3 regions of the Catenovulum sp. SX2 genome follow, and region 3 is predicted to be linked to each of the others. Evidence: predicted binding sites of a transcription regulator. Region 3 holds the regulator's gene; each other region holds the start of a gene.
The links. Region 3 encodes sigma-54, which starts transcription at its own class of promoters, with help from an activator protein. Its sites were predicted from a motif close to GTTGGCACGNNNNTNGNNT; they were not measured.
Positions count from the first base shown of each region.

Region 1: ACMZOO_RS18615 (GumC family protein) is a predicted target of sigma-54. The motif match lies at 4,770-4,788, and genes of this name have one in related genera.
Region 2: glnA (glutamate--ammonia ligase) is a predicted target of sigma-54. The motif match lies at 3,175-3,193, and genes of this name have one in related genera.

Region 1 covers NZ_CP182494.1:303,090-313,122, reverse strand. Annotated here, with positions in the region: gene ACMZOO_RS18645 (hypothetical protein) at 1-85, shown strand, start outside; gene ACMZOO_RS18640 (SDR family NAD(P)-dependent oxidoreductase) at 256-960, shown strand; gene ACMZOO_RS18635 (GIY-YIG nuclease family protein) at 1,425-2,321, opposite strand; gene ACMZOO_RS18630 (hypothetical protein) at 2,442-2,834, opposite strand; gene ACMZOO_RS18625 (heme NO-binding domain-containing protein) at 3,150-3,686, opposite strand; gene ACMZOO_RS18620 (sensor histidine kinase) at 3,700-4,662, opposite strand; gene ACMZOO_RS18615 (GumC family protein) at 4,865-6,355, shown strand; gene ACMZOO_RS18610 (glycosyltransferase) at 6,339-7,448, shown strand; gene ACMZOO_RS18605 (sugar transferase) at 7,481-9,292, shown strand; gene ACMZOO_RS18600 (hypothetical protein) at 9,427-9,579, opposite strand; gene ACMZOO_RS18595 (STAS domain-containing protein) at 9,716-10,033, shown strand, end outside.
Region 2 covers NZ_CP182493.1:1,855,937-1,865,969, reverse strand. Annotated here, with positions in the region: gene typA (translational GTPase TypA) at 1-1,505, opposite strand, end outside; gene ACMZOO_RS07835 (EAL and HDOD domain-containing protein) at 1,650-2,876, opposite strand; gene glnA (glutamate--ammonia ligase) at 3,251-4,657, shown strand; gene ACMZOO_RS07825 (DUF4124 domain-containing protein) at 4,780-5,319, shown strand; gene glnL (nitrogen regulation protein NR(II)) at 5,412-6,461, shown strand; gene glnG (nitrogen regulation protein NR(I)) at 6,475-7,890, shown strand; gene ACMZOO_RS07810 (alpha/beta fold hydrolase) at 7,973-8,947, shown strand; gene ACMZOO_RS07805 (tRNA (cytidine(34)-2'-O)-methyltransferase) at 9,321-9,791, opposite strand; gene ACMZOO_RS07800 (ribonuclease E inhibitor RraB) at 9,801-10,033, opposite strand, start outside.
Region 3 covers NZ_CP182493.1:2,462,040-2,472,072, forward strand. Annotated here, with positions in the region: gene ACMZOO_RS10310 (helix-turn-helix domain-containing protein) at 244-933, opposite strand; gene mgtE (magnesium transporter) at 1,517-2,875, opposite strand; gene ACMZOO_RS10320 (HPr family phosphocarrier protein) at 3,004-3,276, opposite strand; gene rapZ (RNase adapter RapZ) at 3,350-4,213, opposite strand; gene ptsN (PTS IIA-like nitrogen regulatory protein PtsN) at 4,217-4,663, opposite strand; gene hpf (ribosome hibernation promoting factor) at 4,663-4,950, opposite strand; gene ACMZOO_RS10340 (RNA polymerase factor sigma-54) at 4,980-6,485, opposite strand; gene lptB (LPS export ABC transporter ATP-binding protein) at 6,501-7,226, opposite strand; gene lptA (lipopolysaccharide transport periplasmic protein LptA) at 7,226-7,735, opposite strand; gene lptC (LPS export ABC transporter periplasmic protein LptC) at 7,722-8,276, opposite strand; partial or broken gene kdsC (3-deoxy-manno-octulosonate-8-phosphatase KdsC) at 8,273-8,829, opposite strand; gene ACMZOO_RS10365 (KpsF/GutQ family sugar-phosphate isomerase) at 8,829-9,794, opposite strand; gene ACMZOO_RS10370 (calcium/sodium antiporter) at 9,802-10,033, opposite strand, start outside.

The DNA.
Region 1 (10,033 bases), on a different replicon from region 3:
GGCAATCTGGCATTTAGACGGCAGCAACCAACGCCAACAATACAAATGGCAACGCGCTAATGGGATGAACTGGCAAGTTAGGTAGTTTGTTACACGGTTGAGTTAAAGGGGGCAGGGAAAATGGAATATTTCCCTGCGTGAAGCCAATACACAGACTGCGTCCGCAATATTGGCTGGCAAGAACCTAATAAAACGTTGATCCATTAAGCTATGTTTTTCCTATAACTATTAAGCTGTTTTGATAGGAAAATATAAATGCCGATAAATGCCAAAAACATCCTGATATTCGGCGCGTCAGGCGCAATTGGTAATGCCTTTGTAAAGCTGTTTAAAACCCTATACCCCAACGCCAATATCTACCCATTTTCACAAAATAGCAGAGAATTTCCGGTTGATTACAACAGTGAAGACTCAATTGCTAAAGCTGCCAACATAACCTCACAAACAGGCAAAATTGACATAATTATAGTTGCAACTGGCATTTTACATACAGACTCAATTAAACCAGAAAAATCGCTAAAGGATATATCGGCCGACAACCTAGCACATATTTTCCAAGCAAACAGCATAATCCCAGCATTAATCGCTAAACACTGTTTACCAAAACTAAATAAACAACAAAGCTCGCTCTTTGCAGTGCTGTCGGCACGAATAGGCAGTATTTCAGACAACAGGTTAGGCGGTTGGTATGCCTATCGTGCATCCAAAGCCGCACTCAATATGTTGATTAAAACAGCCGCGATAGAAACTGCCCGTAGCAACAAACAAGCAATTGTTGTTGGGTTGCACCCAGGTACAGTCGACAGTGACTTGTCACTGCCATTTCAAAAAAATGTTCCACAAGGCAAACTCTTTACCCCTGACTATTCGGCAAAAAAACTCTGGCAGGTAATGAATGCCCTAACCGCGCAAGATAGCGGAAAATGTTTTGCATGGGATGGGGCAGAGGTGTTGCCTTAATTTGTGCCTGCCAGAAGATTAAACATTACTGTAGAAATCGTTATGTAAGTTGGGACGAACGAAGTGAATCCCAACGAGCTTAGAGTCTCAAATTTGTCAAAAGCGGAAGCGTATCTCTAGGATAGAGTCGGCTAACTAGTTTTAGCCGGGCGAATGTACAACCCGTTTCAAAAGCCCAACCTTCTGGCATGCACTTTTTCAAATTTAACTGATCTTTTGAATCAAGTAACTTTGCTTCAGCTTTGGATATGTATGCAACTCTCCAATGCTTTGATAGATAATGCGCTAATTTTTCTTTTTCTACTTTGGATTCAAGAAGCCTGTAGACTTCGTTATACAACACTACACAGGACACCAAATGCTCACGATAACTGCTTGAGATTTACCCGATGATACTGCCATAACGCCTGCATTTGCGGCAGGTTTGGAGCGCAGCGGAAAACCAGTCCAGCAACATGCGCTTGTTAGATGCTTTCACTACTTTCCTCGATTTGCTTTAGGGACACTCCTTCCCCAGTCTGCCAAGAATGCCTACCGTTTATTGCATAGCCAACAATAATGGCCGCCGCCTGAGATGGACTAGTAAAAAGTTGATCTTTAGTAAACACGAAGGACCCATCCTGAGAAGATAAAACTCCACTTTCAATAAGCTGAGTACGTAATTTTTTATAGCCGCCAGAGAGGCTCTCCTTAACGATGCCAGAAATAGTTGAGCCTTCTAAAACAATGACCCCTTCATTACTTACTATTGCCCTAGCGCTCACACTTTTAATATTGAGGTTGAAAACTTGTTCTATTGTCTCTTTACCGTTTGGCACGTCGGTTTTTTCTTCTTTTAGTATGGTTTCATGACTTGCAATAGGCTCTAAAGCCTTATGCCCCATAACACCTAACAAAGTACGCAGATTGCCAATGAATTCTTCCATTGAATCTCTATCACCTCTCGGAAGAGATGAAAGCTGAGGTTCATTACCATTTAGTAAAACATAGCGAGTCGCTACTTTTGCTAGTTGAATTAACCTTGATTCTAAATATTTCACGTGAGATTTAGTCAGGTTTTCATCCTTGCTTGTGAAGAATATTACTTCATTCCAAAAATCCTTGTTTGCAAGGTGATTACCTAAGCGATCAAGAACATTTTCCGCTTCGCCAATATATAAGGCTTGTCCACCAGATTCATCATCCACACCAAACAAAAAATATACACCGGGCTTTTGTGATTCGGGCCAACCGGAAAGCTGCTTGATTTTAGTTCTAGGTGCAGAAATAGCCTGCCCAGTCCAATTGACGATCTCAGCGTGACGAATTCCAGTAATTAATCCATCATCCAGATATATTCTTATTGTTATTCCAATGCTCATAGTTTTCCTAGCATCTAACGCCGCCTTAAGCGGTTAGTAATAGTTGGTTATAATGTAAAGCGAAGCGGAACCGAGCCAACTGTTACGAATCCGATTTAAAGCTTTGTATGGTTTGCGAGGCTAAACTTTGCGATTAAACCGCAAAACGGCACCCCAAATAGTGGCGGCAACAAACAACAAAATTGCCAGCATTGTGTGTAAGATTGGAAACACGATCACATGCATATGCGCTGCACTTTCTAAACTATCTGCTTTACCGTTTGACGCATAATATACAAAACCAATAAACCCAAACAACGCCGAAGCATAAGCTGTGACACAATAAGGTTTAGAATATTTCGGCAGCAACTTGTGAGCGATAAAGTGTACAACCACACTGAAAGAGCCTGCTACAAGAGCATAAATAACAGCGGTTCCAATATTACCAACACTGCCCAATTGCTCCTCATAACCATTAAAAGCAGCAAACACTGCGGTCATTAATATGAGAATACATTGAATTTTCAAGTGCATACCAGAGAACACCGAACAATTTAATACCGACCCACGGGGTCGTTTTTCTAATTTCAATATTGATAACAAATAAATAGATTGTACGCCAGCGCTATCTCTCAAAAAATTCGTTTCTATGCTTGGGATAAAAATTAGTAAATCGATTAGTTTATACACCTAAACCAATTCATGTCGATTGAATCGACATATAATCTAATCATGTCGAAAAAATAGAGAAATTTAAACATGAGTCGGCAATTTGATGAAAATATTCATCATAATGGCCAAAACAAGCCAAAAAGATGAATATATCCATCTTTTACCAAGGCTCCCCAATCAAACATACCTCAACACAAACTTAGTATTGCCAAGCTCAGGTTGCGGTATGGTTTCTACTTCAATTTGGGTTGAGAAGTATTTAGCTACACCTTGCAACACACCTTCAACTAATTTAACTAAGTTGCGCTCTGAGGTATAAACCAGTTCAGCTTGGGTGTCAGATATTGCTTTGTAATCGAATGATGGTGGGGTGGCATCTGGGTAGAGTTTTTTAAGTTCAACTTTATGAATGTGGTCAACCGTTTCTAAAAACTTGCCCGGATGGGCGTAAGTGGTCATATTTTTCGGTACTAAGCTGGCTAGGCGCGGGAATATCCATTCACCAAAAGCAAATTGCGCTTGGTCTGGGGTTATGCCAAGTGCATTTACTGCATGGCCAACCAATTCAAATAATTGTTCGTCTGGGTAATTTTCGGTGCGCACAAAACTTTTAGATGTATCAAACGAGCAGGCATCTAAAATTTTAAATAGGGTGGTTTCGTCGCTCGCTTCTTCAATAAATTCTTCAAGTAAATTAAAAATGTGACCTTTCATACGGTTACCTCTATTAAACTTTAGTGCTGCCCGGCAGCGTAATGGTAAATGTTGTACCTTGCCCTTGGATGCTTTCTACCCAAATATGGCCGTTGTGTTGATTAATAATCTCTTTACTAATTGCAAGGCCTAGGCCAGTGCCTTTGCCAACATCTTTGGTGCTAAAAAATGGGTCGAATATTTTAGCGATAATCTCAGGCGCAATGCCGCAACCACTGTCGGCCACCTTAACTATATTTTGGTTACCGTCGTTGGTTAAACTTACCTTAATGTCACCTTTGCCTTTTAACGCTTGCGAGGCGTTCACCAATAAATTTAAAAACACTTGGCTAAGTTTGCCGGCAAAGCCCAATACTGGCAGTGCAGGTTTTAAATCAACTGTTAGTGCTGCTGTGTACTTAATTTCGTTTTGCACTAGGTTGAGGGTTTGCTCTATTACTGCTAACAAATCTACTTGCTCAGGTTGTTTTTGTTCTGCGTGTGAAAATGCACGTAAATCGCTGACTATGCTTTTTATCCTTAATAAACCTGAGCGAGACTCACTCATTAAGTCGGGTAAGTCTTCTAATATGTAATCTAACTCGTACTTGTTTGCCAAATTGCTAAAGCTAGTTGCAAATTGCGAATGCTCTTTTGCAATTTGCTGCAATTCAGTAAAACACTTTTGCAGCTGCTGCGTATATTCAGTGAGCGTATCCATATTGGACAACACATAACCTGTCGGCGTATTAATTTCATGCGCAACACCTGCGCTGAGTTGGCCGATAGAGGCTAGTTTTTCTTGCTGAATTACCTGAATTTCTTGTTTCTTCAAGGTTTCGTAAGCTGTGCTAAGTTCTTCATTTAAATGATAAAGCGAGCGTGCTTTATCTTCTAACAAGTTCTCTGCATGCGCGCGGCCTTGTTTTTCACGCGCGAGTTTGCGCTCCAGCGCCGCTACCTTTTGTTCTAGTTGTTCAACTGTTTGGTTTGACATCAGCTACCTCGAATCACACTCACTTAAATTAAAGAAGCTATTGGCTGTTTTGCAACCTGTTCTTTGGGTTCTATTCAAGGGTATTGCAAAAACAGCGCCGCTTTTGGGTTGGCAGAAAAGTTGCAACATTCCATTTAGTTTATGGTTGGTCTGGTTATTTTTTGCATTTTGCGACCAATCCTTTTTATTTAATGAGGTATGTATGCGAGTAAGAGATCAAATAAAGCGTTTGCTCTACCTATCGCTATACGCAATTTTTCAGCGTAGCCGACTATTCTGGCTGCCGTTTGTGTTAATTCCACCCATTATCATAGTCAACGCTTTGGTTGCGCAAAAGCAGTACGTTAATCACGCAACTATCTTGATTGAAGAATCATCTTTACTAAATCCGTTTTTAGACGACTTATCTTTCTCTTTTGAATTAGAAGAGCGTATGGCTGCATTAAATACCTTGGTATTAAGCCGTAAAGTATTAACTCAAGTGGCAAAAGACGCGCAATTAGTAGATGAAAATGCATCTATTAAACAAATAGAAGAAATGCAGCAAAAGCTCTCGCAAGCTTTGTCGTTGCAATTGGTTGGTGATGAGCTGGTTAAAATTCATTTTAAATGGCACGAGCGTGCTGTTATGAAAATTGTGCTTGAAAAAGTAGTAGAGCACTTTATTGAAAGATTACTTGCACCTACCAAAGCATCGCTAGATACCTCAGAGCAATTTTTTGCTGAGCAGTTAAATTATCAACGTAAAGAGTTAGAGCAAGCTGAAGATTTACTCGCGCAGTTTAAACAAGAGCACAGTGAGCTTTTGCCTGAACTACTCAATGAAAATAGAGAAGCGCTACAGCAAATTGAAAAACAAAAACAGCTGAAAAAAGTTGCTTTGTCTGGTGCTAAAGCGCGTTTGCAATCGCTAATAGACAAATTGGGCAAAGCTAACCCGGTAATAGGCGCAATTGAGGAACGCATTGTCAGGGTTGAATCTGAACTTGTGTTGCTAAAAGCTCGTTATACCGACAAACACAGTAAAGTAGTGGCTAAATATCGCGAGTTATCTAGCTTAAAAAAACGTCAAAAAGAATTGGTTGAAAGCAAACAAGAGTTTGATACCGACAACCTAGATCAGCTGTGGCAAATTGCCAATGCTTTACCTGATAGCCAAAACGGTACGCAGAACTTATTGGTGTCGCAAATTGTTTCTTTGCAGGATGCAAAAAACGAAGTTGAGCAAATAAAACAAGAGTTTGAAATGCTCAATGAACAAGCAAAAGAAATTTCGGTCAAGATGTATCAATCGTCTGATATTGAAAAGAAATTACGCAAGTTAGAGCGTGATTATTCGGTTAAATCAGACCTATATCAAGACATGCTCTCGCGTTACGAAATGGCCAAAGTAACCGGCAAATTAGTTCGTTACGAAGGGCCTGACAAAGTTAAAACCATTGAACGTGCCTACAGCCCAACTCAGCCAATTAATACACCTATTGTAATGGTGTGTATTTTAGCTGTGGTTGTTGGGGTATTTGCTGGGTTCTCATTTGTATTTGTTGCTGAACTGAGCGACAGCCGCTTAAAAGACAACTTTAGAATTGAACAATTTACTGGTTTACCGATAGCAGCCAAATTGCCAGTGGTAAACGACGAAGAGTTTGACCAACCTATTACTTCAAGAGGTTATTATGAACAATCAATTTAAAATTATTCAACTTGTACAGCACTTCCAAGCAGGTGGATTAGAGAAAATGGTTATCGACCTGTTTAAAACCAGTCGATATGGTAAACAAACTTTATTGGTTGCGCTTGAAGGTACAGTTGAACAGGCGATTAATAATATGCCTGAGTTGGCTGAGTATAGGTCACAAATTATTTGTTTAAATAAGCCAAATAGAACCTCTGTTCGTAGCGTTTGGAAACTTTATCAGTTATTGCGTCAGTACCAGATTAAAGTGGTTCATTCTCATCATGTTGGCCCGCTGTTTTATGCCTCTATGGCTAATTCACTTAATTTAAATAAAAGCCACCACATTAGCACTTTGCATGATGCATGGTATTTGCAAAATGAAAAGGCTTGTAGCATTACGCAAATGTCTGCGCAAATTGGCAAAGTAGAATTTATTGCAGATGCAGCCGCTGTTGCACAGGCTTTTAATCAAGCATTGGGCGAAGCACACCCATCACCAAAAGTGATTTTAAATGGAATCGACAGCAAGCGTTTTATCCCTGCAAACAAACACTTAGCTAGAAATAACTTAAATTTACCGCAAGATAAAATACTTATTGGTTGTGCAGCTCGTTTGGCTGAAGGTAAAGGGCAAGACAAACTTATTCAACAGCTTGCATTTGCGCCGAAAGAATTTGAATTGGTACTGGCCGGTCAGGGCGAGTTTAAACAGCAGTTATTACAGCTAGCTCAAGAATTTGATGTTACCGAGCGTATTCATTGGTTAGGTTATATGCCCGACACGGCTCAATTTTATCAAGCTATCGATATTTTTAGTTTATTCTCGCAAAAAGAAGGTTTGCCATTAAGTATTTTAGAAGCATTAGCTAGTGGCGTACCTGTGGTTGCAACTGATGTGGGTGGTGTCTCTGAGGTACTCAGTGAGCAAAATTCAATTTTACTCAAGCCTTACGACGATACTTTATTAATTAGCGCCTGGATGCAGGCACACCAATTGCTACAAACTAAGTCAGCAAGTGGTATTCGCAAAAGTATGTTGGCGAGCGGTCATTTGAAACACATGGTGTCGCATTATGACAACTTATTTACCCAGGCTTTCGCTGGATAACATTCAAAATTTTTGTAGCAAGAGGTGAGCTTATGTTGTTATGGTTTTTTGCATTAATTGGATTAGTCGCGTTTTTTTATCATCACTGGATATACACTCGGTTGTTAAAACGTTTGGTTGGGACTAAAGCTAACTCAACTCAGTTGAGTCGTGTTGTTAAGCAAGATGCAAAAATTTGTATTTTGATCCCTGTTTATAACGAAGCTAAACATATGTTGGCCAAGGTAACTAACCTAGCTGCATTGGATTATCCACGCGAACACATTCAAGTACATTTTGGTTTAGATGGCTGTACAGATGCAAGTCAACAAACTATTCAAAATGCTTTGCAGTTGGCAGAACAACAAGGGCTTGAATGTTATGTACATAACTTTGCGCAAAACCGCGGCAAAATCCAAGTGGTTAACCAGTTAATTGAAATCACCAAAGAACTGGCGGATATTCATGTATTTACTGATGCAAGTTCAATTATCAGTTTGGATGCGCTGTGTCGTGTTTTAGATAACTTTGAAGATGCAAAAATTGGTGTTGTTTCAGGTGAATACCAATTAGCGGATCAACATAACGACAACGAATTAGAATATTGGCAAATGCAAAATGAAATTCGCATTTTAGAAAGCCAAGTACATTCTGCCATTGGTGTACCTGGGGCATTTTTTGCCATGCGCAGTAAATTAATTAAGCCTCTAAACAAAAACGTTATAAATGATGACTTTGTTATGCCTATGTTGGCCGCTTGCCAAGGGTATAGAGTTATAGTGGACAGCAATATTCAAATTGTTGAATTACAGGTTGATCAAATGGCCTGTGAAAGTAAAAGACGTTTACGTTTGGGCGCAGGTAACTTGCAGCAGATATTTTTATTGCCAGAGCTATTTAAGTTTAGTGGCTTAAGATTGTGCTTTTTCTCAGGTAAATTTTTACGTGGATTAATGCCGAGTTTATTACTTTTGTCTGGTTTGAGTTTATTGCTGTTATCTGTGCAAGGTTCAGTTGCCGCGCAAGCCGTGACCAGTGTTTTATTAACTTGTATTGGTGCTGGATGTATCGCAGATCTGTTAGGAAAACGTCTGCCGTTACTGTCGCTTGCGTATTATGCTTTTATTCAATACATAGCTAGTTTATGTGGGCAAATAAAGTATTTATTGGGCCATTATTCAACCTCATGGAAAGCTGCACCAGCAGCGTCTGCTAACTCCGCAATCAAAGATGCATTTGAGCAACAAAAGTTAGTTAAAGCGGTTAAACGCAGTTTTGACATTGTAGTTGCAAGCATAGGCATAATTGCATCAGCACCCATTATTTTAATGGCTATGCTGGCGATAAAACTGGATAGCAAAGGTGATGTAATTTATCGCCAGCTCAGAGTCGGTGAAGTAAATGACCAAGAATCTAAACTCTTTTACATTTATAAATTACGCACTATGGTCAGTGATGCAGAAGCAAAAAGCGGCGCAGTGTGGGCAAGCAAAAACGATAGCCGTATTACTAAAGTCGGCATGTTTTTACGCAAAACCCGTATTGATGAATTACTTCAGTTTATCAACGTATTAAAGGGGGATATGTCGATAATTGGCCCTCGCCCAGAAAGACCGTGTTTTTATCAAACTTTGTCGAAAACCATTCCTATGTATCAATTCAGAACTTACGGTATTAAACCCGGCATTTCTGGTTGGGCACAAGTGTGCAATGGCTACGATTCAACAATTGAAGACGTACGCAATAAAACAGCTCGCGATTACGGATATGCGTTAGCTTTAGCCAATTTTAACTCTTGGCTAAAATTAGATTTGTACGTAATGCTGCGCACAGTTGGCGTAATGCTGAAAATGCAGGGGCGCTAGTGATAGGCGCCAGCTGCAATCACTTACTCTTAGAAACTTTTTAACCTGAACTCGGGATAAAAAGTTAGCTAACGCATTGTAATTAAGCAATAAAAATTAATATCTCCTTTTCTAAGGAGATATTTATCCTGAGTTCAGGTTACCCAGCCTGATTTTTGATTTTTGATTTTTGATTTTTGATTTTTGATTTTTGATTTTTGATTTTTGATTTTTGATTTTTGATTTTTGATTTTTGATTTTTGATTTTTGATTTTTGATTTTTGCAATATAAAAGCTACTTTTTGCAAAATGCAAATCCACGGCATTAACTTGCGATTACCATTTTGCAAACAAAAAAATCAAGCTATTGATTTTATTGACAATTAAAATTGGCATCTAGTTTGTATTTATCAAAGTAACTCCATTATTTTGAGGTACAGGCAAATGGCAGACGTGATGACCACAGAGAGTGTACAAAATACTCAATCAACAGAAACATTCGTTTTAGCAATCAACAAAGAATTCGATGCTCACCAAGTTGAGCTAGCGCGTGTTGCATTAGACAGCTTAGTAGAACAGCCACACCCAACTGTGGTTTTAGATTTTTCCGAAACTGCTTTTATTGACTCATCTGGCATAGGTGCAATTGTCTATCTATATAAAAGATTGCTTAAACAACAGCGTCAAATGGCTATTTATAAGGCGGCTGGACAACCACTCAAATTAATGACCATGTTGCGGGTAAACCAAACAATCAAGTTT
Region 2 (10,033 bases), 610 kb from region 3:
AATGCGTATGCAACAGCTTTACCCATACCGTTTGAAATAAGTACACCATTCAAACGTTGACCGATTTCGCCGCCTTTGTGTGCTGCGTAGTGGTCAAATGAGTGGTACATCAAACCAGTACCAGAAGTTAACGTCATAAATTCGTTTTTGAAACCAATTAAACCACGGCTAGGTACGATAAAGTCGATACGAATGCGGCCTTTACCATCAGGCACCATGTCAGTCATCTCAGCTTTACGCAAGCCAAGTTTTTCCATGATAGTACCTTGGTTTTCTTCTTCGATATCTACAGTTAAAGTTTCAAATGGTTCTTGTAACTCACCGTCAACTTCACGCAAGATAACTTCAGGACGAGATACTGCTAACTCGTAACCTTCACGACGCATGTTTTCAATTAAAACACCTAAGTGTAATTCACCACGGCCTGATACACGGAATTTATCTGGGTCTTCAGTTTCTTTAACACGTAAAGCAACATTGTGGACTAATTCGCTTTGTAAACGCTCTAAAATTTGACGAGAAGTAACAAATTTACCTTCTTTACCAGCAAATGGAGAATTGTTTACTTGGAAAGTCATGGTAACAGTTGGTTCATCAACAACTAGCGCTGGTAAAGCTTCAACAGCGTTTTGATCACAAATGGTGTCAGAGATTTTTAACTCGCCTAAACCAGTTACCGCAATAATGTCACCGGCATTTGCGTCTTGTTTTTCGTATCTATCTAAACCTAAATAACCTAATACTTGGCCGATTTTACCATTGCGTTTTTTACCGTCAGCACCAATCACAGTAACTTGTTGGTTTACTTTAGCTGTACCACGTTTAATACGACCAATACCAATTACACCTACATAGTTAGAATAATCTAACTGTGAAATTTGCATTTGTAATGGACCTTCAGGATCAGCTACAGGCGGTTCAACGTGCTCTAAAATCGCATCGAACAAATCGTTCATGTCGTCTTTTTGCACGTCTTCTTCAGTACTTGCCCAACCGTTAATAGCAGATGCATAAATGATAGGGAAGTCTAATTGCTCGTCAGTTGCACCTAAGTTTACGAATAAGTCGAATACTTGGTCTATTACCCAATCAGGGCGAGCTGCCGGTTTGTCAATTTTGTTGATAACAACAATTGGACGCAAACCGTGTGCGAAAGCTTTTTGCGTTACGAAACGCGTTTGTGGCATAGGGCCTTCTTGCGCGTCAACTAACAACAACACTGAGTCAGCCATTGAAAGTACACGTTCTACTTCACCACCAAAATCGGCGTGTCCAGGGGTATCTAGAATGTTGATACGGAATTCACGGTAATCGATAGCGGTATTTTTCGCTAAGATAGTAATACCACGTTCTTTCTCTAACGCGTTGCTGTCCATTACACGCTCTTCCGCGTCACCGCGGCTTTCTAACGTACCAGATTGTTGCAATAGTTTATCAACTAGCGTGGTTTTACCGTGGTCAACGTGCGCGATAATTGCGATGTTGCGTAAGTTATTCAAGTTCATCAGGTTAACTTCTATATTTACAGGGTTTAACTGAGGTCAAGCCCTATGTTTGAGCAACCTCGTGAAATTTGCGCGCATTATACGCGAATTTTAGTCAATTACCTATATAGAATATTTGTTAACAATTTTGCCCAGAATAGCGCACTAACAAGATTCGAAGTTATGCATCCACTCAATCGCTTGTTTGTAACAGCTGCATACATCATCGTAACTAAATCTAAGTTTCATCGCTTCCATTGTGGTTAAGTGCCAACTACCTTGTTCGTATAATTTGATAGTCGTTAACGCAATTTTGATTGGCGTTTGATGGTAAGTGGTTAAGGCTTCGACGATTTCTTCAGACAGAGGCAGAGTGTCGAGTATTTCTTCAAGTGGTTGATCCAAAATGGCATCTAATAGCGAAAATAACCCAGCCAGAAAAGCATGTTCTTTTAATTGAGGTGTGTGCCGTTTGACCATGAGTTCACAAAAACGCGCGCGAATGGTCGCTAGGCGAATAAGCTCTCTAGGTTTGTCATAACTCAACACGCTGGTGGTTAATAATGCTATGAGTCTGCGCATTTCGTTTTCGCCTAAATACACTATGGCTTTACGAATTGACTGCATTTTTTGTGTGATCGGTAATAACCCAGAATTAATAAAACGCAGTAGCTTGTACGAAAGATTTAAATCTTGCTCAAAGTATTGAGTAATTTTGAGGAAATCGAGTTCTTCACGCATCAGCTCTTTGTATAAAGCAATTAAAATGCGTTTGTTGCTTTCAATTTCGTTGGAGGCATACATTTCTGGTTTACAGAAAAAATAACCTTGAAAAAAGTTGAAACCCGCTGCTTCAGCTTGCTCAAACATTAAATGATCTTCTATTTTTTCCGCCAAAAAACGACAGTTTTTGCTATAGCGGCGTATTTGCTCCATATGCTGTTGAGCTGTGTCAATTCGAGTATTTTGCATATCGAATTTAACTAATTTTACGTACTTAAAAAATGGTTGCCAGTCGGGATCAAAAACAAAGTCATCTAAAGCTATGTGGTAACCTGCTTGGTAGAGCTTTTTAAACATCTCCAAAATTTTACCAGTGGGTTCAACACACTCTAATACTTCAATCACTACCTTGTTTTTCGGCAACAATAACGGTAATTCTTTCAACAAACATTTTTCCGAAAAATTGATCAGAGCAGGTTTACTATTGGTTATTGTTTCTAACCCTTGCGAAAAATGCGTGCGAACAAGCAGACGCGAGGTTGCTTGGGTCGCGTCAATATTTTCCGGAAAGATGTTTTCAGGCCCGTCACGAAACAATAGTTCGTAGGCAACCACATTTTGTTTGCGATTAAAAATAGGCTGTCGGGCGGTATAAATTTTTTTTGCCATAAGTGGACTTGTTTACGTTTCTTAACAAATAATCTTAATTGACCAAAAGTTGTTTTGCCAATTATCCGTAGTGATTTTGTAAAAGAGTTAAATATTCTTCTAAAACCTCGCTAAATTTTTTCTAAAGCTATTCTATTAATTCTTACAATACTGTATTTTATGGCAGCGAAGTTAGCGCACTTTAGGCACATAAAGGGGTTGCGCTTTTTTGGTGCTTTTTATGCATCTTTTTGGTGCGCGCTGGTTTGGTCACGCATTATTACCAAGCCTGAAGGCTAGTAAAATTGTCTGCCTATGAGGTGGTACAATTATTGCTAGTTATCGGCAACGCGTTTTTGTGCGCTGTTAAAATTATAATTTTCCGGAGGATTGCAATGTCTGCAGAAATTCTAGATATGTTAAAAGAAGGTGAAATCAAGTTCGTTGACTTACGTTTCACTGATACTAAAGGTAAAGAACAGCACGTTTCTATCCCTGCTCACCAGGTAACTGCTGATTTCTTCGTTGAAGGTAAAATGTTCGACGGTTCTTCAATCGCTGGTTGGAAAGGCATCAACGAATCTGACATGATTTTAATGCCTGACGCATCAACTGCTATTTTAGACCCATTTGCAGAAGAAGCTCAATTAAACATTCGTTGTGACATCATCGAGCCTGCTACTATGCAAGGTTACGATCGCGATCCTCGTTCAATCGCTAAGCGTGCAATGGAATACTTAAAATCTACTGGTATCGGTGACGACGCTTACTTCGGTCCAGAGCCAGAGTTCTTCTTGTTTGATGACGTTAAATACTCTCAATCAATGGGTGGCGGTTTCTACAGCGTAGACGCAGAAGAAGCAGCATGGAACTCAGGTAAAGATTACGAAGGTGGTAACACTGGTCACCGTCCTGGTGTTAAAGGTGGTTACTTCCCAGTTCCTCCAGTCGATTCAGCTTCTGACATCCGTGCAGCAATGTGTTTAATCCTTGAAGAAATGGGTCAAACTGTTGAAGCGCATCACCATGAAGTTGCTACAGCTGGTCAAAACGAAATCGCTACTAAATTCAACTCTTTAGTTGAAAAAGCTGATGAAGTTCAAGTTAAAAAATACGTTATCCATAACGTTGCTCACGCTTACGGCAAAACAGCTACTTTCATGCCTAAGCCAATCGTTGGTGACAACGGTTCTGGTATGCACGTTCACCAATCTATCTCTAAAGGTGGCAAAAACGTATTCGCTGGTGACAAGTACGCTGGTTTATCTCAAGAAGCTTTATGGTACATCGGTGGTATCATCAAGCATGCTAAAGCAATCAATGCGTTCACAAATGCATCAACTAACTCTTACAAGCGTTTAGTACCACACTTCGAAGCGCCAGTAATGTTAGCTTACTCTGCACGTAACCGTTCAGCTTCTATCCGTATTCCATACGTAACTTCTGATCGTGCACGTCGTATCGAGTGTCGTTTCCCTGATCCAACGCAAAACCCTTACTTAGGTTTCACAGCTATGTTAATGGCTGGCCTTGACGGTATCATCAACAAGATCGATCCAGGTCCGTCAATGGATAAAGACTTGTACAACTTACCACCTGAAGAAGACGCTGCAATTCCTAAAGTTGCTTCATCTTTAGAAGAAGCATTAGCATGTTTAGATGCTGACCGTGCTTTCTTAACAGCTGGTGGCGTAATGAGCGACGAGATGATCGACGCTTACATCGAGTTGAAAACTGAAGAAGCTAACAAAGTACGTATCACTCCAGTTCCTGTTGAGTTCGAATTGTACTACAGCGTATAATTTTCAAAATTTTGTTTTGAAAATGTTAAAAAAGTCCGCCTTGGCGGACTTTTTTTATGGATAAATGCAACTAGTCAGAGTAGAGTAACGGACTCGTTGTTAGTAAAGGGATTAATTACACAGTGGTTAAATTAGTCGGCACCTATAGCCGTATTTGTATTACTTGTTTAACTTTGTTATTTGCATTGGACGCCATTGCTGCCAAAGTTTATGTATACCGCAACGCAGAAGGCGTGTTGGTATTCTCTGATACACCCCACCCAGATGCCGAAGAAATATCCCCAAAAAGTAAAATTGAATCTATACCTAGTGTTACGCCAACTAGGCAGACGAATACAGCGGACAAACAGCAGCAAGCAGAAACTTATCAAGTCCGTTTAGTTCAACCTATTGACCAAGCAACCATACGTGACAACACTGGCTCAGTGTACGTCGCAGTGCAAGTATCTCCTACTTATCAAGCCGAACATCAGGTACGAGTTTTACTCAATGGTGAAGCTGTTATCCAGCCGCAAAATCGTTCAGTATTTATGCTTAAAGATGTTTATCGCGGTGAGCATCAATTAAAAGTTGAATTGCTTGATGTAAACGGCAAGGTTATTGCATCGTCCAAACCCAGAACTTTTTATATGCACCGGGCATCTGTTATTAAGCCTAATTAGTTAAAATTCTAATTGGTAATTATTCGCCTTGGTGTTACATTTTGGTGCACTGTTTTAAATTGGTGCGTTGGGCTGTATGCAACGAGGCAAAAGTGTTTAGCGAGCTAATCCTTAATAACATTAATAGCAGCATTTTAGTAACTGATGTGGAGTTAAAAATACTCTATGCCAATCCGGCTGCCGAAAGCTTTTTTAAACTAAGCGCGCGTCGATTAAAAGAATTGTCGTTTGATCAGCTATTCCGTTATAGCTCGTTCGATTTAGAGCGTGTACAGCAAGCTATCCCCACCAACCAAGGTTTTACTGATACTGAGGTGTCATTAGTTACCATAGATGAAAATCATGCTATGGCCGAAATGTCATTTACCCCAGTGAAGTCAAAAAAAGACACTCATTTATTAATTGAAGTTCATCCAATTGATCAAATAAAACGAGTCAGCCAAGAAAGTTTTGTTCAATCACAAATGTTAGCATCGCGCGATTTAATTCGGGGTTTAGCCCACGAAATTAAAAATCCGCTTGGTGGTATCCGTGGTGCTGCACAATTATTAGACAAAATGTTGGATGACAATGATCTGAAAGAGTGCACGCAAATTATCATGGATCAGTCTGATCGACTGCGAAATTTAGTCGACAGATTACTTGGGCCAAACCGTTTACCTAAACGTAGCCAAACCAATATTCATAAAATTTTAGAACAAATTCGTCAGTTGATAGAACTCGAATCCGATTCTGATGTAGTAAAGTTTTATCGTGATTACGACCCAAGTATTCCTGAATTTGTGGTTGATGAAGAGCAAATTCATCAGGCCTTATTAAACATTGTGCGTAATGCGTATCAAGCATTACAAAGCCAAGGCCAAGGCAAAATAACGTTCCAAACTAGGATCGCCAGCAAAGAAACCATTCATGGTCAAAGGCATAAGTTGGCGGCGATTATCAAGATTATCGACAATGGCCCAGGTATACCCGAGCATATTCGTGATACGTTATTTTATCCAATGATTACCACTAAATCAGATGGTACAGGTTTAGGTTTATCAATAGCGCAAACTTTGATTAATCAACACCGTGGCCGTATTCATTGTGAAAGCTGGCCGGGCCACACCGAATTTACCGTATATTTACCGATAGAGTTATAGGAAAGAATAGGTTATGAACGCGACTAAAGTCTGGATTGTTGATGATGACAGCTCAATTCGCTGGGTAATGCAAAAAGCCCTAGATGCAGCTGATATCAGTAATACATCGTTTGAATCGCCACTTGAGTTGTTAGACGCGCTGAAAAACGAAAGTCCAGACGTGGTTATTTCTGATATCCGTATGCCAGAAATGGATGGCATGGAGTTATTAGAACAAATTCATCAACAAGATGCGGAAATTCCAGTCATTATCATGACTGCGCATTCAGACTTAGACTCCGCGGTTAATGCTTATCAAAGTGGTGCATTTGAATATTTACCAAAACCGTTTGATATAGACGATGCTGTCAGTTTAACCCAGCGTGCATTAACCCATGTTAAAGAGAACAGTCGTAAAAAACGTAGTCGTCCAAAAGAAGAACAAATCTCGACCGATATCATAGGTGAAGCACCTGCTATGCAGGAAGTTTTCCGCGCAATTGGTCGTTTATCACGTTCTAGCATTAGTGTGTTGATTAACGGTCAGTCTGGTACGGGTAAAGAACTGGTTGCACGTGCTTTGCACAAACACAGTCCGCGCCGAGATAACACATTTATCGCGTTGAACATGGCGGCTATTCCAAACGATTTAATCGAATCTGAATTATTTGGCCATGAAAAAGGCGCGTTTACGGGTGCGAATGCGGTACGGGAAGGTCGTTTTGAACAAGCAAATGGCGGCACACTCTTTTTAGATGAAATTGGTGATATGCCACTGCAAGTGCAAACGCGTTTATTACGTGTTTTAGCTGACGGTCAATTTTATCGAGTGGGTGGTCGTCAACCTTTAAGTGCCGATGTACGTATTATTGCTGCAACCCATCAAAATTTAGAAAAGTTAGTTGCCGAAGGTAAATTCCGTGAAGATTTATTCCATCGTTTAAACGTTATTCGCATTCATTTACCGCCGTTACGTGAGCGTAAAGAAGATATTCCTCGTTTAGCTGCGCAGTTTTTAAAACAAGCCGCAAAAGAGATGAGTGTCGAAGAAAAACGTTTATCACCTGAAGCTGCTGAATATATTAGTCATTTAGATTGGCCTGGTAATGTTAGACAGTTAGAGAATACTTGCCGCTGGTTGACAGTTATGGCGAGTGGCCAAGAGGTATTAATTGCCGATTTACCGCCAGAATTATTAGATGCACCAGAGCCAACCGCAGCAGCGGTAACTGAAGTTGCTGGTGATTGGCAAACATTATTAACCCGCTGGGTTGATGAGCAATTATCCTCTGGTAAAAATGATATTTTAGACGATGCATTAGCTACATTTGAAACCATAATGCTTAAGCGCGCATTGCACCACACTATGGGGCATAAACAAGAAGCCGCCCGTCGTTTAGGCTGGGGTCGAAATACAATCACGCGCAAAATGAAAGAATTAAACATTTAGGTTAAAAATCCCGAATTGACATTCTGTTACGATAAGTTAGCCTTTCATAAATGCAGTTTAATAACGTTTATGGAAGCTAACTATGTCGATTGGCCTTACCGAGCGAGAAGTTAACTGGCAAGGTTTTATTGCCCAAGAAATTACCCCATTTTGGCAGCGTTACCATCAAGCTATTGAGTTAACCACTATGGATGGTTTAACTCAGAGTTGTGCTACTTTCCTTCATCCTGAAGCAAAGCGTAATATTATTCTTTTGCCCGGTCGGGTTGAAACTTATTTAAAGTACCAAGAAGTTATTTACGACTTGTTTAATACGCAAGCGAACGTTTTTGTTATTGACCACAGAGGGCAGGGCCAATCTCAAAGATTACTCAAAGACAGTGAAAAAGGTTTTGTTGCTCATTTTAATCATTACGCGGAAGATCTGGAAAAAGCGCTCGCTTACACTCGTTTTCTAGACAATAACTTACCCAATTGTGTGGTCGCGCATTCTATGGGCAGCGCAATAGCGCTCAACTGGCTACACCTATATCAACCTAAAATTAAGAAACTTGTGTTATGTGCACCCATGTTAGGCATTAATGCTGGGTTGTTACCACAAAAGACGGCGTTTTACATAGCCAGTGTAGTCGACTGCCTTAATCGTATATTTAGAAGTGAACCTGGCTACTTTTTTGGGCAAGTACCTTATCATAGGCCTGATTTTGCAGAGAATGTGTTAACCGGCAGTAAAGTGCGCTTTGAATATGGGCAGGATATTCAAGCTCAGTACAAGTTGGGTGGTGTAACTACTACTTGGCTCAAAGAGGCTTTGCGTTTGATTAACCGTTTACCGTCGCAAAGCCGTTTTTTAAATTGTGATGTTTTGTTGCTGCAAGCTGAAAAGGATGTGGTGGTCAGTTTAACCGCACAAGACAAGTGGCATGAATATGCCAGCGAGTTTGATAAAAATGCAATTAAGCGTTTGGTTAAAAATGCTCGGCATGAGATTTTGATGGAATCGGATGATATTCGCTCTGAGGTTATTACCCAGATTCGGCATTTTTTGCAGGGGTGATAGTTTTAGGTGCTTCTAATTGGGTGCAACTAAGCCCGCTTGAAGCATAATTTTCTAAAAACGCTTTTCGCCAGTCCCTGGCCGCTCACAAAAGATATCCCTATCTTTTGAAGTTTTAGAAAATTAGCGTTCAAGCAGACTTCAATCTGGCAATGTTGTTGCTGTTGTGTTTGCAGCGATAAATGAGTTTGGTAGAGGATGGGAATTGCGAATAAGCGAACCAACCTTGAATTGTATGGATGCAATTCGAGAGCGCTCAGGGATGACTTGCAGCGTTTGGTGAGTTATTCGGGATTTCCAGCCTGTTTCCTCCAAACTCGCAGTGACCTTGTAATCGAGCTAGAAAGGCGGGAATACCCGAAGTATCTAAAAACTACTCTCCACCTAGAAAATCAAGTTGTCGCCATGCTTCATAACTGATGATTGCAACTGAGTTCGACAAATTTAAGCTTCTGTTATTATCCGTTTTCACCATAGGAATACGGATTTTATGCTCAGCAGGTATTTGTTGGTGGACATCTTCTGATAATCCATGTGTTTCAGCACCAAATAACAATACATCCCCAGCTTGATATTGAATATCAGTGTGGCTGCGAGTACCGCGTGTGGTACAGGCAATAATGCGGCTACCTGCAACAGCTTTAACAAAATCAGCGTAGTTTTTATGAATGGTTAAATTGGCAATGTCGTGATAATCCAAACCGGCGCGGCGCACTTGTTTTTCATCTAGCGAAAAACCAAGTGGCTCAATTAAATGTAGTTTAAAACCATTGTTAGCAGCAAGGCGGATTATGTTACCCGTGTTTGGGGCGATTTGTGGTTCAAATAAAGCGATATGTAACATAATTAAACCTTAAAGCGCTATGCCCCAGCCGTCTGAATAGCCTTTGAGCTTTTCAACACAGTCGGTAAAAGCCTCATCCCATTCATCCAAAGTTTCTGCATTTGGCACTAAGGTTACTGATGCAACTAATTCAACCCCGCCGCCAGCTTCTGGTTTTTGAACTTTAACTTGAGCAAAACTTACATTTTTAACTGCTAGTTTTTGTACTTGCGGCAAAGCTTTATCCGCTTGTTCTTTAAATT
Region 3 (10,033 bases):
ATCGTAGTGCTCTACAAAATGCATTGAGCACGACTTCGTCGATGAAGCTTCGTCCTGTCGCTGTCCATAGCTCCACCTCATTCAGCTGCGAAGCATTGCTTCGGTCTTCATTCGCCCCTATCTTGTGAAGTTTTGCTTACAACATACTCATCCACCTTTTTCGCAAATTTATTGCGGTTGTTTTCCCCGACTGTTTGCTTTGAGTTTTACGCAATAAATTGATTTAAAAGGGGTAAAAATTTGTTAGTCAGATATATCGCAAGTTCTTAATTTCACAGTTAATGGACGTAGAACACCTTCTGCCAATAGTGCTGCATAAAAGAGGACTACTAGGTTAACCGCATATGCTCTGTGCAGTATTACCGGGTTCTCAGGTATGTCAAAATTTGAATGGATAGAAATTGTATTGATAATTAAACCCACAAAAGCGCCGGCATAAACAAATTTGTTTTGGTTTAGGTAGATTGCTGCTAATTTTTTCGCTTTGATACCACCAGCAATTTCGTCCGTAAACAGGTATTTAAGACCCATAAAGGACTGGTGCAGTCCATCCACACCAAAACTGATGATAGTTGCTGCACAAGTGAATAAAAGCACAAATAGTAAAGCAGGCAAGTCTACGAAGAAGGATATTTCGCCGCCCAACCACATAAACATACCAATGGCTGAGGACATCACCAATAAAGCTATAGCATTGTGCGCAATCATCTTTTTAGTCCAGTTAACCTTAATATCGTTTGATGTTGTTTGTAATTCTTGAGGAGACAATTCGTAAACTGATGCTAACGAAAGTGTCGATTCGGCAGATGCCTTGCCATCTGATTCAATCCTTTGAATGGTTCTAACGGAGAGTCCTGTTGCTTTTGCTAGCACTTCTTGCGACCAGCCTTTTTCATTTCGAAGTTGTTTCAACTTATCGGTTGATAAAAACATTGTGTGTCCTTCATTGCTTTTCTTTGTATTCAAGTATGCTGTATACGATTTAAATTGCAGTAATTTTTACCCGTCATATTGACGACAGCGATACGCCAAGCATTCAAACTGGCTTTGAATGGGCATTATTATCGCTTTGTGCAATTGCTGCGAGATTGTGAATAAGCAGCTTAATATACTGTTAGCTAGGTGCAATATGCTCAAAAGAGCAAGAGCATAACTTTCGCAAAACCGCTGTGAATACATCCTTGTACGCTTCGCTTTTTCATCCATGAAAAAGAAATTTTGCTCCAAGTTATTCCTCTTACTCTTTTTTACTTATGAGTTGCGGGTAGTTTTTTAACCGCGATATCTGAGTTTGTTGAGGATGGGAATTGCGAGTAAACGAAGCAACCTTGAATTGCATGGATGCAATTCGAGAGCGCTCAGGGAAGACTTGCAGCGTTTGCTGAGTTATTCGGGATTTCCAGCCTATTTGCTGAGACTTTGCCGCGATACAGTGTCCAGAGGATATTCATTCTACTTCTGGCTGCAGTGTACGGCCTAGTAGCGAGTTTAAACATGCAGACTATGCAAGCCAAAACTACATCAATAACCAGCTGGCAGTGCCTAAGAAAGCAAAGATACCAACAATGTCAGTGACAGTGGTTAAAATAACACTGCCTGCTAATGCTGGATCAATATTAAATTTCTTTAATATAAGTGGAATGGTTACACCTGAAATACCGGCGGCTATCATATTCATCAACATAGCAAAGGCGATAATCCAAGCTAGGGTAAAATCTTGTTTCCAAATACCGACCACAGTGGCAATGAGCAGCGCCCAAATTAAACCGTTTAAAAAACCAATTGTGAGTTCTTTAAGCAATAAGCTGCGGGTATTTGATTCAGAAATGTGCCCCAAGGCCATAGCACGAATAACTAAAGTTAAGGTTTGATTACCAGCAACACCGCCCATACTTGGCACTATGGTGTTTAAAATAGCTAACACAGCCAGTTGGCTTAATACATCTTCGAAAAAGTTAGAAACGGTTGCGGCTAACAAAGCGGTTAATAAATTAACCCCCAACCAAATAGAGCGTTTTTGGGTACTTTGTACAACAGGCGCGAAGGTGTCTTCTTCGTCATCTAAACCCGCCATACTCATCATTGAGTGTTCTGCGTCTTCACGAATAATATCAACCATATCATCAATGGTAATACGGCCTAACAAGTGGTTTTGTTCGTTAACAACTGGCGCTGATATCCAGTTATGTCGTTCAAACATTTGTGCCGCTTCACTTTCTGGCATAGTTGCAGGAATCGGCACTAAATCAGTATTCATCAACTGTTCAATTACGGTTTCAGGTTGAGACGTAACCAGTGACGACAAACTGATGTCACCAATTAAACAGTCATCTTTGTCTACTACATACAGGCTGTCAGTGTTTTCTGGTAAATCAGCACGGCGGCGTAAATAACGTAACACCACTTCAACAGTTACATCTGGTCGTATGGTGACAGTGTCGGTATTCATTACTGAGCCGGCAGTGTCTTCTTCGTAAGCTAATGCGGCTTCTGCTCTGTGTCTGTCTTGCGCATCGAGTGAGCTTAAAACGTCTTGGTATAGTTGCTCAGGTAAGCTACGTAAAACACCTGCAAGATCGTCTGTGTCCATGCCTTCAGTTGCTTCGGCAACGGCTTCTGGCATCATTTGGCGTAAGATACTGTTTCTTACATCTTCACTCAGCTCTTCGAGAATTTCACCATGAAATTCAGAGTCGATAAGTTGCCAAAACGCCATACGCGATTTGACTGGGGATGATTCTAAAATAAATGCCACGTCACAAGCAGGCATATTATGCAGCGCATTACGCACATGCACGAACATGCCGCGGTTTAACGACGCGGTTAATTCATGCAAGGTTTGGCTGGATAATGATTGCTCGTATGCTTCAGGCATATAACTGCAATGCTCCTTGGCAGTTTATTCCCCAATCCAAGATAAATTAGTAACGAAATTTGGGGCGCTGATGATTACCAATAGTTTAACTAAAGTATTAGATGCAAGCCACTTTAAAATACAAAGACTTACTCACCTTCGTGAAAGCGTGCGTTAATTAAATCTTCGACTGCTTGCAGCGCTTGTTCGGCTTGTTCACCATTACAACTAACTGTGACTTCTGTGCCTGTTGCGCCTGCTAGCATCAATAACGCCATAACGCTATTTGCGTTAGCTGATTTACCGTCACATTCAATGGTAATTTCGCATGGATAAGCTTGTGAAACTTTAACTAATTGGGTTGCGGCGCGGGCGTGTAGACCTAATTTGTTTTTTATGAGCAGTGTTTTGCTGAGTTGCACTTGTTAAACCTCAAACAGGGCGGGAGATGCCCGCGAAGCAGGCAATATAGCTGATTAAATTGCCTATGGATTATTATTTGTCGTGTTTATTTTGCTCACGGTGCACAATAGCTACATCTGAGTGGCGTGAGGCAAAATACCAGCCGATCGCTTCGGTAACATAAACTGACCTATGTTTACCACCCGTACAGCCAATTGCCACTGTTACATAACTACGATTGTTTTGTTCTAACATCGGCAGCCAGTCTTCAATACAACTGCAAATTTTGTCGATAAAAGCTTGTACTTCTTCGTGTTGTTTTAAAAAGTCTTGTACTGGTTTATCTAAACCTGTCAGTGGCCGCAAACTTTCGTCCCAATGTGGATTAGGTAAAAAACGTGCATCAAAAACGTAGTCTGCATCTGTTGGTATACCAAATTTAAAACCGAATGACTGAAAGACTAACCTTAAATGACCCGCTTTTTTGTTTAACACTTTATTGGTGATAATTTTATTTAAATCGTGAATGCTCAGCTCGCTGGTATCGATAAACAAGTCGCTCATTTCACGAATTGGCCGTAACAGTTCACCTTCTTCAACGATTGCTTCTTCTAAACTTAATCCTGCTTGCATCAAAGAAAGTGGGTGAACACGGCGTGTTTCAGAATAACGTTTTAATAAAGTTTGATTGCTTGAATCCATATACACAACAACAACGTCAGCGACGCCTTTCAGTTGGGTAATGATGTTGCTTAAATCTTGTTGCCAGTCGGATATGTTACGAATATCTAAGTTAAGCGCGATACGGCTATATTTGCCTTTTAATGCATCTGGTAAAAACGGCAATAACTGAATTGGAATATTATCGACACAATAAAAACCTGCATCTTCAAGTTGATCAAGTGCGGTCGATTTACCTGAACCCGAACGACCTGACAGTATGACAAGTTGTAACATAGTTTATTCCGTAATAGCTTGAAAAAGTTCCTGATTAGTTTGCGCTGATCTTAAGCGTTTTAAAATACTTTTATCCGAAAGTTTTTGTGCAACAGCTGCTAATGATTTTAAGTGTTCGTTGCATTGGTTTTCTGGTACCAACAGAGCAAAAAAAACATTAACCGGCTGGTTGTCTATCGCGTCATAATCAATAGCTTCTGCTGTGGTAATTAATACGGCTAACGCTTTAGTTGTATTGGCTAAGCGGCCATGAGGGAGGGCGATACCATTACCTATACCTGTACTACCTAATCTTTCTCGATTGAGCAAAGCTGCGGTAATTTCTTGTTCGGTCATTTCGCTAATATGCTGTGCAGCTATTTGACCTATGTGCTCAATAATTCGTTTTTTGCTAGAAACAGAGACTGCACATTCAGTGCAGTCTTTGGATAAAAAAGATTGAATGTCCATTAATGGCGTTTCATTTTCTCTTTATGCTTGATGACTTGGCGATCCAGCTTGTCTATCAAGGAATCTATTGCGGCATACATATCCGTATGCTCGGCGTTGGCAAATACTTCACCACCGTTTAAATGCAGCGTTGCTTCTGCTACTTGATTTAGCTTTTCAACGTTGAGGATAACATACACGTTATTGATGTGATCAAAATGACGCTCAAGCTTTGCAAACTTGTTGTCGACGTAATCTCTTAGTGAGTCAGTAATATCAACATGACGACCAGTTAAATTGATTTGCATAGGCTCTTTCCTTTTTTGGTTTATGCCTTCTAAAGAAGGCTCTTACGTTGGTTTGACGGCGGAATTGACAACGACTCTCGGTATTTAGCTATGGTGCGTCTAGCAACCATAATACCTTGATCCGCTAACAATTCTGCAATCTTGCTATCACTTAACGGTTTTGCTGTATTTTCAGCAGAAATCAGTTTTTTAATCAAAGCGCGTATTGCGGTTGATGAACATTCCCCACCATTTTCAGTGCTGACATGACTTGAGAAGAAGTATTTCAATTCAAATATACCACGTGGTGTGTGCATATATTTTTGTGTCGTTACCCTAGATATGGTCGACTCATGCATTTCAACTTCTTCGGCAACATCATTTAACACCATAGGTTTCATGGCTTCATCACCGTACTCAAAAAAACCTTGTTGTTGTTTTACGATACACCTTGCTACTTTTAACAAAGTTTCGTTACGACTTTCAAGGCTTTTTATAAACCATTTTGCTTCTTGCATATGCGAACGGATAAATTGTGAATCCGACGTATTGCGTGCTGTTTTACTCATAGCTGCATATTCTGCATTTATCTTGAGTTTTGGCATGCTGTCTGGATTTAATTCAACTATCCAATCGTCTTTAATTTTTTTAACTGCCACATCTGGCACTATATATTGAGCTTCTTCTGCAACCACAGCGTTACCCGGTCTTGGGTTTAAGCTGTGGATGAGTTTCATCACTTCTTTTAGCTCGTCTTCTTTTAGTTTAGTCTTCCTTGCTAAAGTTCGGTAGTCTCTATTACCTAAAAGTTCGATATAATTTTTAATTACTTTTTTGGTTTCGGCTAAATAGGGCGTATCTGCTGAAAATTGATTCAGTTGTACGAGCAAACACTCTTTGGTATCTCTGGCCGCAGCACCAACTGGATCAAAGAGTTGAATGCGTTTAAGTACTGCTTCTACTTCTTCAACTTCAACTAAATCGTCTATTTCTTCGCTTTCTATGCCTAAACTTTCAATTATGTCTTCAACACTAACAGTTAAATAACCTGAGTCGTCGACTGCATCAATAATGGCTATGGCGATAGCTCTGTCGACTGGTGAAAATGGCGTTAAATCCATTTGCCATAATAAATGGTCACGAATTGACGTTATGGTTTCACCTTGGTAAACCATATCATCGTCAGGGGCTGCACCACCTGAGCCAGTTCCAGTACCTTGGGTAAAGTGGTCATCCCAAGTGCTGTCGGTCGCTAAATCTTCGCGAATATCTTCGCGTGATAGTTCGTCACGGCTGTCGGGCACTGCATCTTCGTTTGATTCGGTATTATCTTTGCCGTTTTTTTCTTCTTTTTGTTGTTTAGCTTCGTTTAACGCGTCTAATGATTCGAAGTCCTCGCGGTTTTCTTCAGATTCCAACAAAGGGTTGCTATCAAGCGCTTCTTGGATCTCTTGCTGAAGATCAAGCGATGACAATTGCAACAATCGAATAGCTTGTTGCAACTGCGGGGTCATAGTTAAATGCTGACCAAATTTTAACTGAATAGTTTGTTTCATTAATTAGACGATTCGTTATAGTTTAAATTGTTCACCTAAATACACGTTACGTACTTGTTTGTTATTCAGCACATCGTTGGGTGCACCAGAGGCAATTAACTGTCCTTGGCTAACGATATAGGCTTTTTCACAAACATCGAGCGTTTCACGCACATTATGGTCTGTTATTAGTACACCTAAACCCCTATCTCTAAGATGGGTGATAATTCTTTTTATATCAATAACGGATATAGGATCTACCCCGGCAAATGGCTCGTCCAATAAGATAAATTTTGGATCGGCCGCTAGCGCTCTGGCGATTTCTACCCGTCTTCTTTCACCACCGGATAATGCCATGCCCTGACTATCTCTTATGTGGGTGATATGAAATTCTTCAAGTAGCTCTTCAAGTTTAGCTTGTTTTTCGCTTTTGGTAAGCTCAGGTCGCATTTCTAAAATAGAATAAATATTTTGTGTGACCGTTAACTTTCTAAATATAGACGATTCTTGTGGTAAATAACCAACACCTGCACGGGCTCTTTCGTGCATTGGAAAGTAGGTCATGTCTTTGTCGTCTAATAGAATTTGCCCAGCGTCATTTTCCACTAATCCGACTATCATGTAGAAGGTAGTGGTTTTACCAGCGCCGTTTGGCCCCAATAAACCAACTATGCTGCCGGATTCAACCTGCAGAGAAACATTTTTAACCACTTGGCGTTTTTTATAGGCTTTAGCTAAGTTGGTTGCGATTAACTTCGGCATTAATTGTCACCACTTTTTGGTGTTAACACAGTACGGACTTTTTGCCCTTTTTGATTATTGCCGGAAGCGACAAGTTTTTGTGCGACTAAGTCATATTCGATAACATCACCACTGACCTGGCTATTTTGCTGTGAGATATTGGCATTGCCAGACAAGGTTAAAATACGGTCTTTTACTTTGTATTGAATATTTTTCGCTGTTGCTATCAGAGTTTCACCACTGTCTAACACTTGTTTATAGCTAGCCGGTAAACCTATAGCTCGCAAAATGTCTTGGCTTTCAGGGTCGTCTTCATCCGCTTTGATGACTTCTAATCTATCTGCTTTCATACGCAACGAACCCTGTTTTACTTCTACGTCGCCAGAAAAACTTAAGGTATTGGTTTTTATTTCGAGCTGTTGCTTTTTCGCATCTATGACTATGTTTTGGCTAAAGTCTGCTTCTAGCGCAATACTTGGTGCACAGATAAGACTACCGATAAAAAGTGTGATGATTTTATTGTTTAACAAAGTATTCTGCCCGTACTTGCTCCACGAGTTCAAACTCTTGGGTTTTTAAATTTCCACGTAAACCTTGGCCACTAAAGGTCATTTTGTTGGCGACACCAGTCACTTTTGCACTGGTTGATATGGTTTGTGCGGTTAAATCCATGTTGAGCCTATTTACATACAGTGTATCAAACCAATCGTCTGGTTTGTTAGCCATAACTGCAACATTGCCTTCAAGTTCTAGTTGGCGATTGTCGTATATTACACTGTCGTTGGCACTGATGATCCAGTGCTGCTGCTGGTCGCTCGAATATAAAATATATCTTGGATTCTGAAAATAGGTAAATTCAAGTTCTTGATAATGTTCTAATGAACGTGCATTGAGTTTGCTGTGAATTTGACCACTTTGGTCGTATTCTGTTCTATTTAATGCGGTTATTTGGTAATCGGGTAATGCGACACGATCAAATGCTGCTATTTCTTGTGGTTGCGAACTCCATTGCAGCCAAAAGTATTGGCTGATCGCAACTATAATTAAAACTGACAGCAGCAGTCGCTTCATACACTCATACCTTGCGCTTGCTCTAATACGCCGCGCGTTTGTAAGAAAATATCGCAAGATTCACGCACAGCGCCAAAACCACCACGGACATGCGTTTGATAATGGCAAATTTGTTGAATAATTGGGTGCGCATCGTTCACTGCGATTGCTAAACCAACTTGCTGCATCACAGTTAAATCAGGCACGTCATCACCAATATATGCAATTTGTTCATCTGTGATACCCAGCTTGTTTTTTAACTCAATATAGCATAGGCTGCAAGTTTATCTTCTTGTCCTTGATAAATGTGCTGGATACCTAACGAGCTCATACGCTTTTCAACTATCTGAGATTTTCGCCCTGTGATCACGGCAACTTGAATGCCTGCATTGATTATAGCTTTAATGCCAAAACCATCGCGGGTATGAAATGCTTTTAACTCTTCACCTTGATTGCCCAAATAAATATGGCCATCTGAAAATACACCGTCAATATCGCAAATAAACAGTTTAGTTTGTTGAAACTTGTCAGCGATATCTTGTTTGATTGGTCCATAGATAGAGTTAAATAACATTAAAGTACCTTAGCTTTGAGTAAGTCATGTAGGTTTATTGCGCCGATTGGACGGTTATTGTCATCAACCACAACAAAACCGTTAATTTTTTTGTCTTCCATTAACTTCAGCGCTTCGGCTGCTAACATACTTGGTGTAACTGTAACCGCATGTTTGGTCATCACCTGACTAATTTGAGTGCTGTGAATGTCGATGCGTTTATCTAAAGTTCGGCGTAAATCACCATCTGTATATATGCCGCTTAATTGACCTGCTTGATTGATAATAGCGACAAAACCTAAACTTTTTTGTGAAACTTCAAATAAAGCTTCGGCAATAGTGACATCTTCAGCGACTATCGGCAGTTGATCGTCTGCATGCATTAAGGCTTCAACACGCAATAAGAGTTTTCGACCTAAACTCCCAAGTGGATGAGAAACGGCAAAGTCTTCTGCGGTAAATTTGCGCGCTTCCAACAAGGCGACAGCCAAGGCATCACCCATAACTAAAGCGGCAGTTGTGCTTGCGGTTGGTGCTAGGCCAAGTGGACAAGCTTCTTGGTTTACTTTTACCAAAATATGCACGTCTGAATAGTGTGCAAGGCTTGAACTTGCGTTGGCCGTGACGGAAATTAATTTAGCGCCTATGCGTTTTATCACGGGTAAAATAGTGACTAATTCTTGGCTTTCGCCTGAATTAGATAGTGCAAGCACAACATCTTGTTTGCTGATCATGCCTAAATCGCCATGGCTGGCTTCAGCAGGGTGAACAAAAAATGCTGGCGAACCTGTGCTGGCTAGGGTTGCTGCAATCTTTCGCCCAACATGACCTGATTTACCTATACCGGTAACGACAATTTTGCCACTGCAATTAAGTAATGTTTCACAGGCTAATGCAAAGTTTTCGTCTAAGTCACTATTGAGCTGTGCTAGAGCTTGTTGTTCAATTTCAATGACTCTTTTCGCACTGTTTACAAATGCATTCATTCAACTCTTACCCGTTTGCCATGCCAAATAGTAAATACTGATATGCAATAAAACATGCTAATAACACACCGCCTTCCACACGGTTTATACTGCGCGGGCCTTTGCCTAAACCAACCGCCATTAGTATCAGTAATACAGTCACGCCAATCATGATTAACGAGTCGCGTGTGACAGCCGCTGGGTCAACCGCACCAGGTGCAATAATAGCTGGAATACACAATACGGCTAATGCGTTGAAG